DNA from 3 places in the Marilutibacter alkalisoli genome. Region 1 is predicted to be linked to each of the others. Evidence: predicted binding sites of a transcription regulator. Region 1 holds the regulator's gene; each other region holds the start of a gene.
What was found. The regulator HrcA, encoded in region 1, represses chaperone genes, less so after heat shock. The targets are predictions, from matches to a motif close to TTNGCACTCNNNNNNNNNGAGTGCNAA.

Region 1 (5,662 bases):
GCGGCCGTTGATCCAGGCGCGGGAGCCGCCATCGGCGCGGATCACCCGGCGGATCTGGCACGCTCCGCCGTCGTCCTCGTCCAACTCGTTGTCATGCAGCCATGTCCGTGCCTGGGGCGCGTCTTCCAGGCTGAATTCGGCCGCCAGTTCGGCCCGGCCGGCGCCGTGCCGGACCACGCCGCTGTCGGCACGCATGCCCGAAACCAGGCCCAGTGCATCCACCAGCAGCGACTTGCCGGCGCCGGTTTCGCCCGAGATCACGGTCATGCCCGGGCCGAATTCGAGTTCGGCATGGTCGACCACGGCGAAATGCTTGATGGACAGATGGGTCAGCATGGGCGGGGAGTTTAATGGTTGTCGGCAGTCGGTTGTCAGCCTGAGGGCAGCCCGGCTCACGAACCGAGAATTGGCGGCCGGAACCGCTCGAGCCTTGCGTCCGCCCCTCCGGCCGCTTATACCGACAGCATGTCCCGAAGCCACGCCCATACCGACGACCTCGATCCGCGGGCGCGGCACCTGCTGCGAACCTTGATAGGCCGCTACATCCGCGATGGCGAACCGGTCGGTTCGCAGACCCTGGCCCGCCACTCCGGGTTGGCGGTCAGTCCGGCGACGATCCGCAACATTCTTTCCGACCTGGAGGAGGCGGGCCTGCTCAGTGCTCCGCACACTTCCGCAGGGCGGATACCGACCGCGCAGGGCTACCGGTTGTTCGTGGACTCGCTGCTGCAGCTCAGACCGCTGCCGGAAGGGGAACTCGCCCGCCTGCGCGGCGAGCTGCCGGCCGGATCGGGTACCCAGGCCCTGCTCGGCAACGCCTCCGAGCTGCTCTCGGCGATGACCCATTTCGTCGGCGTGGTCAGTCTGCCACGGCGCGAACAGTTCGCGTTCCGGCGCATCGACTTCGTGCCGCTCGACGCCCAGCGGGTGCTGGCGATCCTGGTGTTCGCCGACAACGAGGTGCAGAACCGGATCATCCAGACCCGGCGGCCGTTCGACGCCGGCGAACTGGAGCAGGTCGCCAACTACCTGAACAGTCAGTTCGCGGGGCGTGCGATGAGCGACATCCGCCGGACCCTGCTCCGCGAGCTCAAGACCGCCCGCAGCGAGATGGAAAGCCTGCTGGCGAGTTCGATGGAGCTGGCCGAGCAGGTGCTGGTGCCGGGCCAGGACGACATGGTGCTGGCCGGACAGACCCGGCTGATGGGGGTACAGGACCTCGCCGACCTCGACCGCCTGCGAGAACTGTTCGAGGCCTTCGCCCGCAAGCGCGAGATCCTGCAGCTGCTCGAACGGACCATCCAGGCGCCGGGTGTACGCATCTTCATCGGCGAGGAAACCGGCCTGGCGCCACTGGAGGGCATGTCGCTGGTGACCGCGCCCTACGGCGCAGCCGGGCAGGTGCTGGGCGTACTCGGCGTGATCGGCCCGAGCCGCATGGCCTACGAGCGGGTGATCCCGGTGGTCCAGGCCGCGGCCGACGTGCTTGGCGATGCCTTGAAGGCCGAGAGCTGACACTCGTGCTCGAGCTCCCCCCAGCCGGCCCCTGACCGTCCGACGGGTTGAATCCGGCATCCCCGTCCCCATTGCTGGCCCTGTCGCGGGCGTCACGCCCGCCATCGCCTCCATTTGCACCCGAGCGCAGGGACAGAGCCAACCCCATGACCACAGCATCACAGCAGGACGAGAACGAGAACACACAGGGCACGGCCGCTACGGCCGTCGACAACGATGAGCGGGACCGGCTCAGCATCGAGCTTGAAGCCGCCCAGGCCGAACTGGCCGCGCTTCGCGAAGAGGTACTGCGCGAGCACGCCGAGCTGGACAACCAGCGCAAACGCATGGCCCGCGAGCTCGACACCGCCCGCAAGTTCGCCAATGAGCGCCTGCTCGGCGAGTTGCTGCCGGTGATCGACAGCCTCGAAGCCGGCCTGAAGGTGGAGAGCGACACCGCCGCCCATCTGCGCGAAGGCATGGAGCTGACCCTGAAGCAACTGCTCAAGGTCGCCGGCGACAATGGCCTGATGGCCGTGGACCCGGCAGGTCAGCCGTTCAATCCGGACCACCACCAGGCCATGAGCATGGTCGAGAGCGCCGGGCATCCCCCTGGCCACGTGGTGCAGGTCTACCAGAAGGGCTGGCTGCTCAACGACCGTCTGTTGCGCCCGGCACTGGTGGTGGTGGCCAGACACGACTGAAAACCGTGGCCACACCCGCGTCCTTCCCCTTGAAGGGAAGGGAGTAAACCCCAGATAGCAGACATCGGCGTCGCAGGCGCCCCTGAATCCAGAGATACGAGAGGAACACCACCATGGGCAAGATCATCGGTATCGACCTTGGCACGACCAATTCGTGCGTGGCGATCATGGAGGGCGGCAAGGCCCGCGTCATCGAGAATGCCGAAGGCGATCGCACGACTCCGTCGATCGTCGCCTATACCAAGGACAACGAGGTCCTGGTCGGCGCCTCGGCCAAGCGCCAGGCCGTCACCAACCCCAAGAACACCTTCTACGCGGTGAAGCGCCTGATCGGCCGCAAGTTCACCGACGCCGAAGTGCAGAAGGACATCGACCTGGTCCCCTACGGCATCGTCCAGCACGACAACGGCGACGCCTGGGTGCAGGCCGTCGACGGCAAGAAGATGGCGCCGCAGCAGATTTCGGCCGAAGTGCTGGCCAAGATGAAGAAGACCGCCGAGGCCTACCTGGGCGAGTCCGTCACCGAAGCGGTCATCACCGTGCCGGCGTACTTCAACGACAGCCAGCGCCAGGCCACCAAGGATGCCGGCAAGATCGCAGGCCTCGACGTCAAGCGCATCATCAACGAGCCGACCGCGGCCGCGCTGGCCTACGGCATGGACAAGAAGGGCGGCGACCGCAAGGTCGCGGTCTACGATCTCGGCGGCGGCACCTTCGACGTGTCGATAATCGAGATCGCCTCGGTCGACGGGGAGATGCAGGTCGAGGTGCTGGCCACCAACGGCGACACCTTCCTCGGCGGCGAGGACTTCGACAAGCGCGTCATCGATTACCTGGTCGACGAGTTCAACAAGGACCAGGGCATCGACCTGCGCAAGGATCCGCTGGCCCTGCAGCGCCTGAAGGACGCGGCCGAGCGTGCCAAGATCGAGCTGTCGTCGAGCCAGCAGACCGAGGTCAACCTGCCGTACGTGACCGCCGACGCTTCCGGTCCGAAGCACCTCAACATCAAGCTGACCCGGGCCAAGCTGGAATCGCTGGTCGAGGACCTGGTCAAGAAGACCATCGAGCCGTGCCGCACCGCGCTCAACGACGCCGGCCTGCGCGCCAGCGACGTCTCCGAGGTGATCCTGGTCGGTGGCCAGACCCGCATGCCGAAGGTCCAGCAGGCCGTGGCCGACTTCTTCGGCAAGGAGCCGCGCAAGGACGTCAACCCCGACGAGGCCGTGGCGCTGGGCGCCGCGATCCAGGGCGGCGTGCTGGCCGGCGACGTCAAGGACGTGCTGCTGCTCGACGTGACTCCGCTGAGCCTGGGCATCGAGACCCTGGGCGGCGTGTTCACCAAGATCATCGAGAAGAACACCACGGTGCCGACCAAGGCTTCGCAGACGTTCTCCACCGCCGAGGACAACCAGTCCGCCGTTACCGTGCACGTGCTGCAGGGCGAGCGCGAGCAGGCCCGCTACAACAAGTCGCTGGCCCGCTTCGACCTGACCGGCATCGACACCGCGCCGCGCGGCATGCCTCAGATCGAGGTGTCGTTCGACATCGACGCCAACGGCATCGTCCACGTGACCGCCAAGGACAAGAAGACCGGCAAGGAGCAGAAGGTCGAGATCAAGGCCGGTTCGGGCCTGTCCGAGGACGAGATCGCGAAGATGGTCGCCGACGCGGAAGCCAACCGCGAAGAGGACCAGAAGTTCCACGAACTAGTGCAGGCCCGCAACCAGGCCGACGGCCTGATCCACGCGGCCCGCAACACGATCAAGGAGCATGGCGACAAGCTGCCGGGCGAGGCGATCGCCCGGGCCGAGGCCGCCATCGCCGAGGTCGAGACCGCGATGAAGGGCGACGACAAGGCCCAGATCGAGGCCAAGTCGAAGGCGCTGGAGGAAGCGGCACAGGCGTTGTTCGCGGCCGCCCAGGCCCAGCCGGGCGACGCCGGTGCCACGGCCGATGCAGGCGGCGCCACCGCCAGCCAGGCCGACGACGTGGTCGACGCCGAGTTCACCGAGGTCAAGGAAGACGAGAAGAAGTAAGCGATCAAGCGACTTCAAAAGCCCCTCTTCCCGTGGGAGAGGGGTTGGAGTGAGGGTTCTGCGAAGTCGCAGGCATTCAAGCGCCGGCGGCTTCGCCAGACCCTCATCCGCCCTCCGGGCACCTTCTCCCAGAGGGGGGAGGAAACCGCGCCATCTCCGGGTGACCCTGCCGATTCATGAGCAAACGCGATTACTACGAAATCCTGGGCGTCGCCCGCAACGCCTCCGACGATGAGTTGAAGAAGGCCTATCGTCGCTGTGCGATGAAGCACCACCCGGACCGCAATCCGGGCGATGCCGCGGCCGAGGCCGCCTTCAAGGAGTGCAAGGAGGCCTACGAAGTCCTGTCCGACGCCAACAAGCGCCGCGCCTACGACCAGCACGGCCACGCGGCCTTCGAGCACGGCATGGGCGGCGGTGGAGGTGCCGGGGCCGGCTACGCCGACATGGGCGACATCTTCGGCGACATTTTCGGCAACATCTTCGGTGGTGGTGCGGGCCCGCGCGGACCGCGTCGCGGCGCCGACATCGGCTACGTGATGGAGCTGTCGCTGGAAGAAGCGGTGTGTGGCGTCGAGCGGCAGATCGAAATCCCCACCCTGGATGCCTGCGACACCTGCAGTGGCAGCGGTTCGATCGACGGCAAGATCGAAACCTGCGCGACCTGCGGCGGGCGCGGCCAGGTCCGTTTCCAGCGCGGCATCTTTTCGATGCAGCAGGCTTGTCCCCATTGCGGCGGCCGTGGCCAGACCATCGCCAATCCCTGCGGCGACTGCCACGGGCAGGGGCGGGTGGAGCGCAACAAGACCCTGCAGGTGAAGATCCCGGCCGGCGTCGATACCGGCGACCGCATCCGCCTGGCGGGCGAGGGCGAGGCCGGTCCGACCGGCGTGCCGCCCGGCGACCTGTATGTCGAGGTCCGGGTCAGGGAGCACGAGATCTTCCAGCGCGATGGCGACGACCTGCACTGCGAAGTGCCGATCCGCATTTCGCAGGCGGCGCTGGGCGATATCGTCCGGGTACCGACGCTCAACGGCGACGCCGAGATCCGGCTGCCGGCCGAAACCCAGAGCGGCAAGCTGTTCCGCCTGCGTGGCAAGGGCGTCAAGTCGGTGCGCAGCCGCAGCGAAGGCGACCTGTACTGCCGCGTCGTGGTCGAGACGCCGGTCAACCTCACGACCGAGCAGCGCGAGCTGATGGAAAAATTCGAGGCCACCTTCTCGGGCGAGAGCGCGCGCCGCCATTCACCGAGGTCGGCGACCTTCCTCGACGGCGTCAAGGGTTTCTGGGACCGGATGACCTCCTGATCGATGCCGGCATGCACCATGCCGGCTTGTCGCATCGCGGGGCTGCCGCTAGCCTGCGCAGATGATCGAATCACAGCATCCAGTCCGCCTGCTGGTCCACGGCGCCTCCGGTCGCATG
Region 2 (5,662 bases), 1.2 Mb from region 1:
CACCTAAGGTAACGTTCACGCATACCCGCCCGTGAGCGCTATCGATGCCGCCCAGCCGCCGCACCGCCACGCTGTTGTCACTGCTGTTCGCATGGCCCGCCCTCGCCGGCCAGCCGGAACGCATCCGCCTGCAGTCGCCGGAAGCGGTGCTGGAGGTCACGCCTGCGCTAGGTGGCCGCGTGCTGCACTTCGCGGCGCCCGGCGCCCCCAACCTGTTGAAGGTGGGGGCCGAAGTCGATGCACGACCGTATCCGGAGGTCAGCGCGCACGCGGACGACATCGGCCACCTCGGGCACGACGTCTGGCTCGGCCCGCAGAGCGAGTGGTGGACCGACCAGTCCGTGAATACGGAACGACGTGACGCGCGCGCGCCCTGGCCACCCGACCCGTTCCTCTCGTTCGCAGTCACCCGCGTGCTCGAGCAGAACGCAGACAAGCTGGTGCTGGACGGTATCGACAGCCCGGTCAGTGGCGTCCGGCTAAGCAAGTCGTTCGAACTCGACTCCAAGGACCCGGCTACGGTGGTGCTGCATGTGGTGGCGCGCAACATCCACGACCGGCCGATCTCTCGCGACCTGTGGTTCAACACCCGCGCCAGTGCGGCGATGCGGGTCTACGTGCCGGTCGCCGGCGCGGGCGACGTCCGCATCGAGTCACACGAGCGCATGGCGCCACCGGCCTGGCGGATCGAAGGCGGCCTGTTCTCGCTGTTGTCGCCGCCGTTGCCCGAGGACCTTGATACCCGGCGCGGCAAGGTCTTCCTGCAGCCATCCACGGGCTGGATGGCCGGCTTCTTCGCCGGTCAGGCCTTGGTCATCCGCTTCGACCACCACCCGGTCGAGCGCATCCACGCAGAGCACGGCCAGGTCGAACTGTACGTCGAACACGGCGACGATCCAGCGGCCGGCCTGCTGGAACTCGAAGTCCATGCGCCGTATCGCACGCTGGCCGCGGGCGAAACCATGGTCGCGTCGGAACGCTGGAGCGTGTTGCGCTACGACGGCGACGACGATCCGGCCGCGCATGCCGCGTTCCTGTGCACGGTCGCGGCGCCTCGCCTGCGCGCGCCCGAACTGTGTCCAGCCGCGGGCGACGCCGACGCGGTCGCACCATGATCGGCTGGCCCAGTTCGCGCCACGTCGGAGGCGCCGGCCAATCGGCTTCGAGGTTGCCTTCGAGGTTGCGGCGCAGATCGCGGCGGTCGATCTGTGGCGCGATGCCGTGCAGCAACGCCAGCGCTTAGTCGCGCAACACAAGGCCGCGCGGCACCACCGCCCAGGTGATGCATTCGGGAATCTGCGACGGTGCCTCCAGGATGCACAGATCGTCATCCTCGCGCACGCCAACCGCCATTTCCGCCAATAGCCCGGCACCCATTGACCCTGGCCGGCGGGACCAGCGCCGCTGGCCTGGCGATCAAGTAGCGCCAGTCGGGGCGGCGCGTCTGTCGGTCAATGGTGCGCGGGTGGGTAGGAAAATGCCGCGGGATGCGACGTGGCGGGCGCGCAAAGAAAAACCCCGCCTCGCGGCGGGGTTTTCTTGTTTCGGTATTGCCTGGGAGCCGGATCAGAAGCCCATGCCGCCCATGTCGCCCATGCCGCCGCCCGGCGGCATCGCCGGCTCGTCCTTCTTCGGCAGCTCGGCGACCATCGCCTCGGTGGTGATCATCAGCCCGGCGATCGACGCGGCGTTCTGCAGCGCGGTGCGGGTGACCTTGGTCGGGTCCAGGATGCCCAGCTCGAGCATGTCGCCGAACTCGCCGGTCGCGGCGTTGTAGCCGAAGCTGCCCTTGCCTTCCTTCACCTTGTTGACGATGACCGACGGCTCTTCGCCGGCATTGGTCACGATCTCGCGCAGCGGGGCTTCCATCGCACGCAGGGCGATGGTGATGCCGTGGTTCTGGTCCTCGTTGTCACCCTTCAGGGCGCCGACGGCGGCCAGTGCGCGGATCAGGGCGACGCCGCCACCCGGCACGATGCCTTCCTCGACCGCCGCACGGGTCGCGTGCAGGGCGTCTTCGACGCGCGCCTTCTTCTCCTTCATCTCGATCTCGGTCGAAGCGCCGACCTTGATCACCGCCACGCCGCCGGCCAGCTTGGCCACGCGCTCCTGCAGCTTCTCGCGGTCGTAGTCCGAGGAGGTCTCCTCGATCTGCGCCTTGATCTGCTTGATGCGCGCCTCGATGCCGCCGGTCTCGCCGGCGCCGTCGATGATGGTGGTGTTCTCCTTGCTGATCTGCACCTTCTTGGCACGGCCGAGGTCGTTGATGGTGGCCTTCTCCAGCTGCAGGCCGACTTCCTCGGAGATCACGGTGCCGCCGGTGAGGATCGCCATGTCCTCCAGCATCGCCTTGCGACGGTCGCCGAAGCCCGGGGCCTTGACCGCGCAGACCTTGACGATGCCGCGGATGGTGTTGACCACCAGGGTCGCCAGCGCCTCGCCCTCGATGTCCTCGGCGATGATCAGCAGCGGCTTGCCGGCCTTGGCCACGCCCTCGAGGACGGGCAGCAGGTCGCGCACGTTGGAGATCTTCTTGTCGTGCAGCAGGATGTACGGGTCGTCCAGCTCGGCCTGCATCGACTGCTGGTTGTTGATGAAGTACGGCGACAGATAGCCGCGGTCGAACTGCATGCCCTCGACCACGTCGAGCTCGTTCTCCAGGCCCGAACCGTCCTCGACGGTGATCACGCCTTCCTTGCCGACCTTGTCCATCGCCTGGGCGATCAGGTCGCCGATGTTGGCATCGGAGTTGGCGGAGATGGCGCCGACCTGGGCGATCTCCTTGCTGGTCGACGACGGCTTGCTGAGCTTCTTGAGCTCATCGACGGCGCCGATCACGGCCTTGTCGATGCCGCGCTTGAGGTCCATCGGGTTCATGCCGGCGGCGACCGCCTTCATGCCCTCGCGGATCAGCGCCTGGGCCAGCACGGTCGCGGTGGTGGTGCCGTCACCGGCGTTGTCGGAGGTCTTGGAAGCGACTTCCTTCACCATCTGCGCGCCCATGTTCTCGAACTTGTCCTGCAGTTCGATTTCCTTGGCGACGGAGACGCCGTCCTTGGTGATGGTCGGGGCGCCGAAGCTCTTGTCGAGCACGACGTTGCGGCCCTTCGGGCCGAGGGTGGCCTTGACGGCGTTGGCGAGCGTGTTGACGCCGCGCAGCATCTTGGCACGCGCGTCTTCACCGAAGCGGATTTCCTTGGCAGCCATTGCGGATTACCTCAAAAAGAATTCGAAAGTTGTCGGAACGTGGATGGGAGTGACGCGCGATCAGCCGAGCACCGCGAAGATGTCGTCTTCCTTCACCACCAGGTACTCGGTGCCATCGAGCTTGACCTCGGTGCCGCTGTACTTGCCGAACAGCACCTTGTCGCCGGCCTTGACCTTCGGCGCACGCACGTTGCCGTTGTCGAGCACCTTGCCCTCGCCGACGGCGACGACCTCACCCTTGATCGGCTTCTCGGTGGCCGAGTCCGGAATCACGATGCCGCCGGCGGACATCTTTTCTTCTTCCATGCGCTTGATGACCACGCGGTCGTAGAGCGGCTTGATGTTCATGAGAACCTCACGCAAGTGATTGATTGTGGAGTGGAATTTGAAGGATTTTAGCAGTCGCCCCATGCGAGTGCCAAAGGCGGGGCGAACAGCGCCCGGCAAGCCGGGACTGCGACAAGATGGGGCGGGCCGAGGGGCTTTCAAGGGCCGGAAGGGAAAAAGTCCGCTCCGGACAAAGCGCTCTGGATGGAACATAGAGAAAGAGCGCGTCCCCGAAGTGACGCGCTCTTTCATGGTGCGGGGTCGGCCGTTCCTGGCATGCGCGTCCTGCGTCCCCCCTGACCAGACATCAGTGTCGATGCCGGCCCTCCGTGTCGGCCTGGGTCAATAATGCGCGGAACGCGTCGCATTTACTATGTCGACCACTCCCGAAAAAGGTAAATAATGGTAGCCTCTCCATGCCTGCCAGCAATGCAACTTATTGGTTTATTTGAAATCGAGCCTGGAAAGGCTACTACTGGTAGACAGATGATGGATATTATCGATCTCTAGGCGACTACAGGTATCCACAGCCTGATTCAGACCCGCCCCCCCTGCCGAGGTGCGCCGATGACCCTGCAACAACGCATCCGCCTGGCCCGTCGCCACGCCGGACTATCCCAGGCCGCCGTGGCTCGTGCCGTCGGCGTACAACGCAGCGCCGTCAGTCACTGGGAGGCCATGCTTGGCAAATCGCCCAGCACCGGCCACATGCGCGAACTGGCCCTGGTCACCCAGGTGCAGTTCGAGTGGCTGGCGACCGGGCGCGGCCGGATGACCCTGTCCGATGAGGTGGCGATGGATTCGGTGGCCGCTGCCGATGCACTGCTGGTCGACGACCCGCTCGAACTGCGCCTGCTGAACGCCTTCCGCCAGACGCCGGCACTGGCACGCGCGCCTCTGGTGGAGATCGCCGAACAGCTGGGGGTCCAGCGCGCCGGTCGCCTGCGTGGCAACGAGGGCCGCATTCCGGGAACCGACCGGCCGGGGTGAATCGCATCCGTTGAAGCGGCGCACGACAACAGGTCACAAAGCGTGGTTAGACTGCGACCTTCATCGCCATGAAGGGAGTCGACCCGATGAACCGCAGCGCCCTGCTCCGCAATGCCCTGCTCAGCAGCACCCTGTTGCTCGCCACAGCACTCGTGCCCGCGTCCGCGCTGGCCGAGGTGTTCATCAATGAGATCCACTACGACAACGACGGCGCCGATACCGGCGAAGGGATCGAGGTCGTCGCCACCGCAGGCGAGAGCCTGTCCGGCTACCGGATCTACCGCTACAACGGCAGTTCGCCCTCGGCCGCCAAGGTCTATGGCAACGATCCGCTGCCGGCCGGCAGCACGATCGCCTGCGGCGGCAACGTGCGTATCGCCGTGCTCGCCTATCCGAGCAACGGCCTGCAGAACGGTCCCAACGACGGCATGGCACTGGTCGACGGCAACGGCCAGGTGGTGCAGTTCCTGAGCTACGAGGGCGCGATCACCGCCGTCGACGGTCCAGCCAAGGGGCGCACCAGCCTCAATCTTCCAGTGGCGGAATCCGGCGCCACCCCGGTCGGCCATTCGCTGCAGCTCGGCGGCAGCGGCAGCGGCTACGCGGACTTCAGCTGGAACGAAGCCGCCGCGCAAACCTTCGGCGCCTGCAACAACGGCCAGAGTTTCGTCGCGCCGAACCCGCCACCGGAAATCACCGCCACCCAGCCGGCCGACGGCGCCAACGACTTCCCTGCCGCCGGTGACCTCGGGGTTGCCTTCAGCGAGAGCGTGACCCTCTCCGCTGGCGCCCTCGCTCTGCAATGCGCGCAATCGGGCTCCATCGCCCTGCAGCATGCAAACAGTGGCAGCAGCTTCACCGTCACCACCGGCACCGCGCTGTACGCGGGCGAAACCTGCACCTTCTCCATCCACGCCAGCCAGATCACCGACAGCGGCGGCGCACACCTGGTCGTGGACACCCATGTCGACTTCAGCGTCGCCAGTGGCAGTGGCGGCGGCGGCGACTACTACGCGCAGGTCAACACCAGCAGCCCGGGCCAGCTGCGCTGCTCGCTGCACCAAACCATCCGCGGCCACACCGTCTACCCGTACAGCGGCTCGGGAACCACCAGCACCTGGAACATCCTGGAGATCGC
Region 3 (5,662 bases), 1.7 Mb from region 1:
ACGATCCGGTTCAATCCGGAACCCCACCACTGCCCGCCACCGGTGTCCGCGCATGAAAACCACCTCCCGCCCCATGTCGTGATCGTCGGCGGTGGCTTCGCCGGCCTGTGGGCAACCCGTGCACTGGCCCGCGACGATGTCCGCATCACCCTGATCGACCGCCGCAACCACCACCTGTTCCAGCCGCTGCTGTACCAGGTCGCGACCGCCGGCCTGTCCGCGCCCGACATCGCCGCGCCACTGCGCCATATCCTGCGCCGGCAGCGCAACGTCGAGGTCCGGCTGGGCGAGGTCACCGGCATCGACACTGGCGCGCACCGGGTCAGCCTCGCCGGCGGTGGCGATCTCGACTACGACTACCTGCTGCTCGCCAGCGGCGCGACCCACGCTTACTTCGGCAACGACAACTGGGCCGCGCACGCACCGGGGCTGAAGACCCTCGACGACGCACTCGGCATCCGCCGCCGGCTGCTGCTCGCGTTCGAACATGCCGAAGCCACGGACGATCCGGCCGAGCGTGCGGCCTGGCTCAACTTCGCCGTCGTCGGCGGTGGCCCGACCGGGGTCGAGCTGGCCGGTACCCTGGCCGAGATCGCCCGCCACACGCTGAAGAACGAGTTTCGCCATATCGACCCCGCCGAGGCGAAGGTGCGGCTGGTCGAAGCCGGCCCGCGGGTGCTGGCCTCGTTCCCGGAATCGTTGTCGGAAAAAGCCCGCCGCCAACTGGAAAGCCTCGGCGTGGAAGTCATGACCGGCCGCGCGGTCGAGGATATCGACGCCGACGGTTACACCCTGGGCAGGAGCGGGCCTGGCAGCGACAGCAACCGCGACCGCGAACGTGTCGCCGCGCGCACGGTGCTGTGGGCGGCGGGCGTGGCTGCCTCGCCGCTCGGCGCCCTGCTCGATGCGCCGCGTGATCGTGCCGGCCGGGTGCAGGTCGAAGCCGATCTCAGCGTGCCCGGCCACCCTGACGTGTTCGTCGCCGGCGACCTCGCCAGCGTTCAGCAGAACGGCAAGCCAGTGCCCGGGGTCGCCCCCGCCGCCAAGCAGATGGGCGCCTGCGTCGCCAAGGCGATCCGTGCCCGCATCGCCGGCCAGAAGGCGCCTGCGTTCCGCTACCGCGACATGGGCAACCTCGCCACCATCGGCCGCATGGCCGCGGTGGTCGACCTGCACGGCGTCAAGCTCTCGGGCCTTGTCGCCTGGTGGTTCTGGCTATGGGTGCACGTGCTGTTCCTGATCGGCTTTCGCAACCGCCTGGTCGTGCTGATCAACTGGGCCTGGGCGTACTGGAGCTACCAGCGGCACGCGCGGATCATCTTCGGTCGTCCGGACTCTGTCGACGCCTCGCCACCAGACTGAAGCCGGAAACGACGACGGCCCCAGAGGGGCCGTCGTGCGGTTGCGGACCGAGGCGCGCCTACGCCACGAACAGTGCGCGCATCTTCTTCAGCGCGTTGGCCTCGATCTGGCGGATACGCTCGGCGGAGACGCCGTACTCGTCGGCCAGTTCCTGCAGGGTGACCTTGTTGTCGCCATCGAGCCAGCGGCGGCTGACGATGTCACGCGAGCGCTCGTCCAGGCCGGCCATGCCCTCGCGCAGGAGCTCGAGCTGGTTGTCTTCCTCGTCCTCGCGCTCGTACAGCTGCGACGGGTCTTCCTGGTCGGTGCGCAGGTAGGCCGAAGGCGACGGCGGTGCACGGTCGTCATCGTCGGTGGCGGGAGCATCGAAGCCCACATCGCGACCGGACAGGCGCGACTCCATCTCCAGCACCTCGCGCTCGGAGACGTTGAGGTCCTTCGCCACCGCGCTGACCTCGGCGGCGTTCAGCCAGCCCAGGCGCTTCTTGCTCTTGCGCAGGTTGAAGAACAGCTTGCGCTGCGCCTTGGTCGTGGCGACCTTGACGATGCGCCAGTTCTTGAGGATGAACTCGTGCATCTCGGCGCGGATCCAGTGCACCGCGAAGCTGACCAGGCGCACGCCCTGGTCCGGGTCGAAGCGCTTGACCGCCTTCATCAGGCCGATATTGCCTTCCTGGATCAGGTCGCCCAGCGGCAGGCCGTAGCCGTTGTAGCCGCGCGCGACGTGGACCACGAAGCGCAGGTGCGAATGGACCAGATCGCGGGCGGCGTCGAGATCCTCATGGTCGCGGAAGCGGCGCGCGAGGTCCTGCTCGTCCTCCGCGCTCAGCACGGGAATCTGGTAGACCGCTCCGATGTAGGCGTCGAGCGACCCCAGTGCGCTGGGCACCGGCAGGTTGTTGGCGATCAGGGCAGTGGACATGGAGGCTTGGTTCATGGCAGGCATCTTAGCAGTCGCATGCTTGGACTGCTAACCGCGCCGGAGGTTCAATCCATCCCGCCGGTGGAACAAAGGCCCTGTTCAGGTTTTGGCAGGCCGGCTTCCGGTCCACCAGGCCAGTACCTGCCCCGCACTGCGTCGAGCGGAATGCGCTCGAGCAGCCCTGGGCCATACTCGGCCTGGAACGGCAGGTCCTTGCGGTGGACATAGCCGATGTAGCAGTCGCAGCGCGCGTTCGGACAGGCGCGTGCGCGCAGCTGGGTGACGAAGGAGCCGTCATACAGGTTTCCGAGCTGCTCGGGAACGAAGTGGCAACGCTTGACGTCGCCATTGCCGTCGACCGACAGCACGCTCTCCCCTGCCCTGCAGGGCGCTCCGAGGCTCGGGGCGGGCCCGAGGTTATAGCGGAAGTGGGGATCGATCCGCGCCATGCGCTCGACCTCCTCCGGCGTGTAGTAGTCCGGCGAGCGCTCGTCATAGGCGTTGAGCCACAGCGGCACCTGCGGGGGCAGCGCGGTACGCATCGCTTCGATCTCGTCCAGATGCTCGCGCATCGCGACCATGCCGACACTGTGGCGCACCCCGCGACGATACAGTTCGCCGCACCGCCCCAGGAATGCATCGCGTGAGACCTGGCCTGGGTGGTAGGTGCACCACAGTGCCAGGGTGCGCAGGTCGGCTTCGTCGAGCCAGCGCAATCCCACGCAGAGGTTGGTCTGAATCGCGACACGCTGCAGGTGGGGCAGGCGGCTCAGGCGCACCATCGCTTCACGGTAATGGCGGCGGACCAGTCCCTCACCCCAGGGCGTGAACAGGATCGACAACCCGAATCGCTGCCGCTCTGCCCAGGAGACGAACCGTGCCAGGTCGTCGGCATCCCGGCGCAGGGCTTCGCGGCTATCGCGGGTCTTGGCGAACGGGCAGTAATCGCAGTCGTAGTTGCAACTGCTCAGGCGACCACGATAGAGCAAGGTCAGGTGCATGCGGGTCAGCCGACGCGGTAATCGCGCATGAGCTCGGTAACGGACGCGGACACCAGCCACGGTCCGATGGTATCTGAGCGCGCCAGGCCGGCATCGCTGAGCGAAAGCCGCGACGCATCGGCGATGGCCAGCTCCAGATCGATCAGTTCGCGCAGTTGCGGTAGGTCGTCGAGGCAGTCCGAGCCGAAGCGCTGCCGGTAATCCGCGCGGTCGAGGCCTGGCCGGACCAGCAGGGACTGGATCACATAGCGGCGGCGGCGCTCGTCTGCGTCCAACACAATGCCGTAATCCGCGCTCGCGAAGGACGCTTCGTCCCGCGCGAGGTAGTGGTCGAGTATTTCGGCCACCGAACGCCGGCTCACACCGTACTCGCTCGAATAGTGCAGATGCGTGGCGTAGGAGCGCGCGCCGCATCCGATGCCGACCATGCCGTCGCTCTGGCAGCAGTAGGCCGGCCCGCCCGCATCGGGCGCGTGCGGTGCGCGGAACATGCGCATGGAAACCTGGGTATAGCCGGCCGCAAGCAGGTGGTCGCGACCGGCTTCGTACAGTTCGAGACGTCCGTCCAGCGGCTCGGACTGCAGCCGAAATCCGGTCTTGCCGTCCCTGGCGGCGATGCGTCCCAGCCCGGTCACCGGGCGGACATACAGGGGATACAGGTACAGCTCCTCCGGCCGGTGCGCCAGCGCGGTATCGATCGAGGCCAGGAAGCTGGCCACGCTCTGCCCTTCGATGCCGTAGATCAGGTCGAGGTTCAGGGTCGGGAAGGCCAACTCCCGAATCGCCGCGATCGCGCGCTCGACCACCTCGCGCTGCTGCGGCCGGACCAGCGCGCGCACTTCGGCGTCGCTGAAACTCTGCACGCCCATGCTGACCCGATCGATGCCGGCCTCACGGCACGCACGCAGCTTGTCCGTGTCGATCGTTTCGGGCGAGGCCTCGATGCCTGCGGGGATCGCGCGCAGGTCGATCGTGACGTGGCGCTCCACCATTTCGAAGACACGCTGCAGTTGCCCGGCATCGAGATAGGTCGGGGTGCCGCCGCCAAGGGCGAAACGCACGAACCGGTGTTCGCCGAGCGCTGCACCGGTAGCACGCAGCTGCCGTTCCATCTGGGCGAGATAGGCTTCGACCCTGGCCGCGTCGGGCCGGGCCAGGGCGAATAGGTTGCAGAAGCCGCAACGGTAGGAACAGAAGGGCACGTGCAGGTACAGGAACAGCGCGTCGCGGCATTCATCCGCCCACAGCCCGGACAGCGGCGTGGCCGGCTCGAGCGCGCGGTAGGCGGTCTTGTGCGGGTAGGAATACGAATACGCCTGGTAAGGCGGCAGGCGCAGCAGGTCCGCGAGTCGTGGAACGGTCATGGCGAAAGGAAGAAATGCGCGTAGGGCACGGTCATCACCACCTCGTGCGCGAGGCGATGGCCGTGATAGCCGTCTTCGCCATAGGCGGTGCCGTGGTCGGAGCAGGCGATCACGAAAGCGCGGCCGCGCCGGCTCAGTGTCTCCAGCAGCGGGGCCAGCGCCGCATCGACATGGCGGAGCGCCGCGCAGTGACTTTCAAAATCATCGCATTCGGCGTCTTCCAGGTAATGCCGGTTGGGCTGGTGGACGGCGGACACATTGATGAAGAGGAAACAACGCCTGTCATGCAGGTCTTCGCTGCGCAGCCGTTCGCAGGCGAGCGCGACCTGGTTCTCGATGGAGTCCGGCGCGGTCACGCCGAATTCCAGCCGCCAATGGCTTTCGTCGAACAGGGACGGCAACTGCGACCCGAGCGGATTGCGTTTGTTGAAGAAGCCGACGCCACCGATGCAGAGCGTCCAATAGCCCGAACGACTGAACCCGGCGACGATATTGTCGCAGCCGCGGAAGACGTGCGTGTGCGTCGAAGTGGTTTCGCTGCCCTCGAACTCGAGCGCGAACAGGCGCGGATGCGGGCCCGGCCGGGCCGGCGTCGGCAGGAAGCCGGCGAAGAACGCCGCATGCGCGGCATAGGTGAAGCTGCCCGGCGTGTGCCTGCGTTCCCAGCCATCCGGCACCAGGTGTGGCGCCAGCACCGGCAGTTCGCCGCGCTCGAAGCAGCGCTGGGCCGCGTCGAAACGCAGGGTATCCAGGGTGAGCAGCACGACGTCGTGGCGACCGACGACGGCATTCATGTCAGGCATGCCGGTTTCAGGCATGAGCGACCTCGCCGGTCGGGTATATCGCATCGAGCAGGCCAATCCGTGCCTGGTCCTCGTAGGTGGTGCGCCCTTCCCAGCGCAGGTTGGGCAGCAGGTCGCCGAAGCCGTTGGCTTCCAGCACCCAGGTACGCGACTGGCGGACGACGATGTCGAAGCCGATCACGCGGCTGGTCGGAAACGCCGCGGTGGCGC

Region 2: groES (co-chaperone GroES) is a predicted target of HrcA. The motif match lies at 3,603-3,629, and genes of this name have one in related genera.
Region 3: rpoH (RNA polymerase sigma factor RpoH) is a predicted target of HrcA. The motif match lies at 2,310-2,336, and genes of this name have one in related genera.

Annotation. Positions count from the first base shown of each region.
Region 1 covers NZ_CP041242.1:1,784,810-1,790,471, forward strand. Annotated here, with positions in the region: gene recN (DNA repair protein RecN) at 1-336, opposite strand, end outside; gene hrcA (heat-inducible transcriptional repressor HrcA) at 466-1,515, shown strand; gene grpE (nucleotide exchange factor GrpE) at 1,662-2,198, shown strand; gene dnaK (molecular chaperone DnaK) at 2,312-4,237, shown strand; gene dnaJ (molecular chaperone DnaJ) at 4,414-5,544, shown strand; gene dapB (4-hydroxy-tetrahydrodipicolinate reductase) at 5,606-5,662, shown strand, end outside.
Region 2 covers NZ_CP041242.1:536,406-542,067, reverse strand. Annotated here, with positions in the region: gene FKV23_RS02380 (DUF4380 domain-containing protein) at 45-1,115, shown strand; partial or broken gene FKV23_RS17440 (CysB family transcriptional regulator) at 1,114-1,377, opposite strand; gene groL (chaperonin GroEL) at 1,567-3,207, opposite strand; gene groES (co-chaperone GroES) at 3,268-3,555, opposite strand; gene FKV23_RS02365 (helix-turn-helix transcriptional regulator) at 4,102-4,524, shown strand; gene FKV23_RS02360 (endonuclease) at 4,611-5,662, shown strand, end outside.
Region 3 covers NZ_CP041242.1:3,473,755-3,479,416, forward strand. Annotated here, with positions in the region: gene FKV23_RS15340 (NAD(P)H-binding protein) at 1-56, shown strand, start outside; gene FKV23_RS15345 (NAD(P)/FAD-dependent oxidoreductase) at 43-1,362, shown strand; gene rpoH (RNA polymerase sigma factor RpoH) at 1,421-2,299, opposite strand; partial or broken gene FKV23_RS15355 (STM4011 family radical SAM protein) at 2,437-3,285, opposite strand; gene FKV23_RS15360 (STM4012 family radical SAM protein) at 3,291-4,649, opposite strand; gene FKV23_RS15365 (STM4013/SEN3800 family hydrolase) at 4,646-5,443, opposite strand; gene FKV23_RS15370 (STM4014 family protein) at 5,460-5,662, opposite strand, start outside.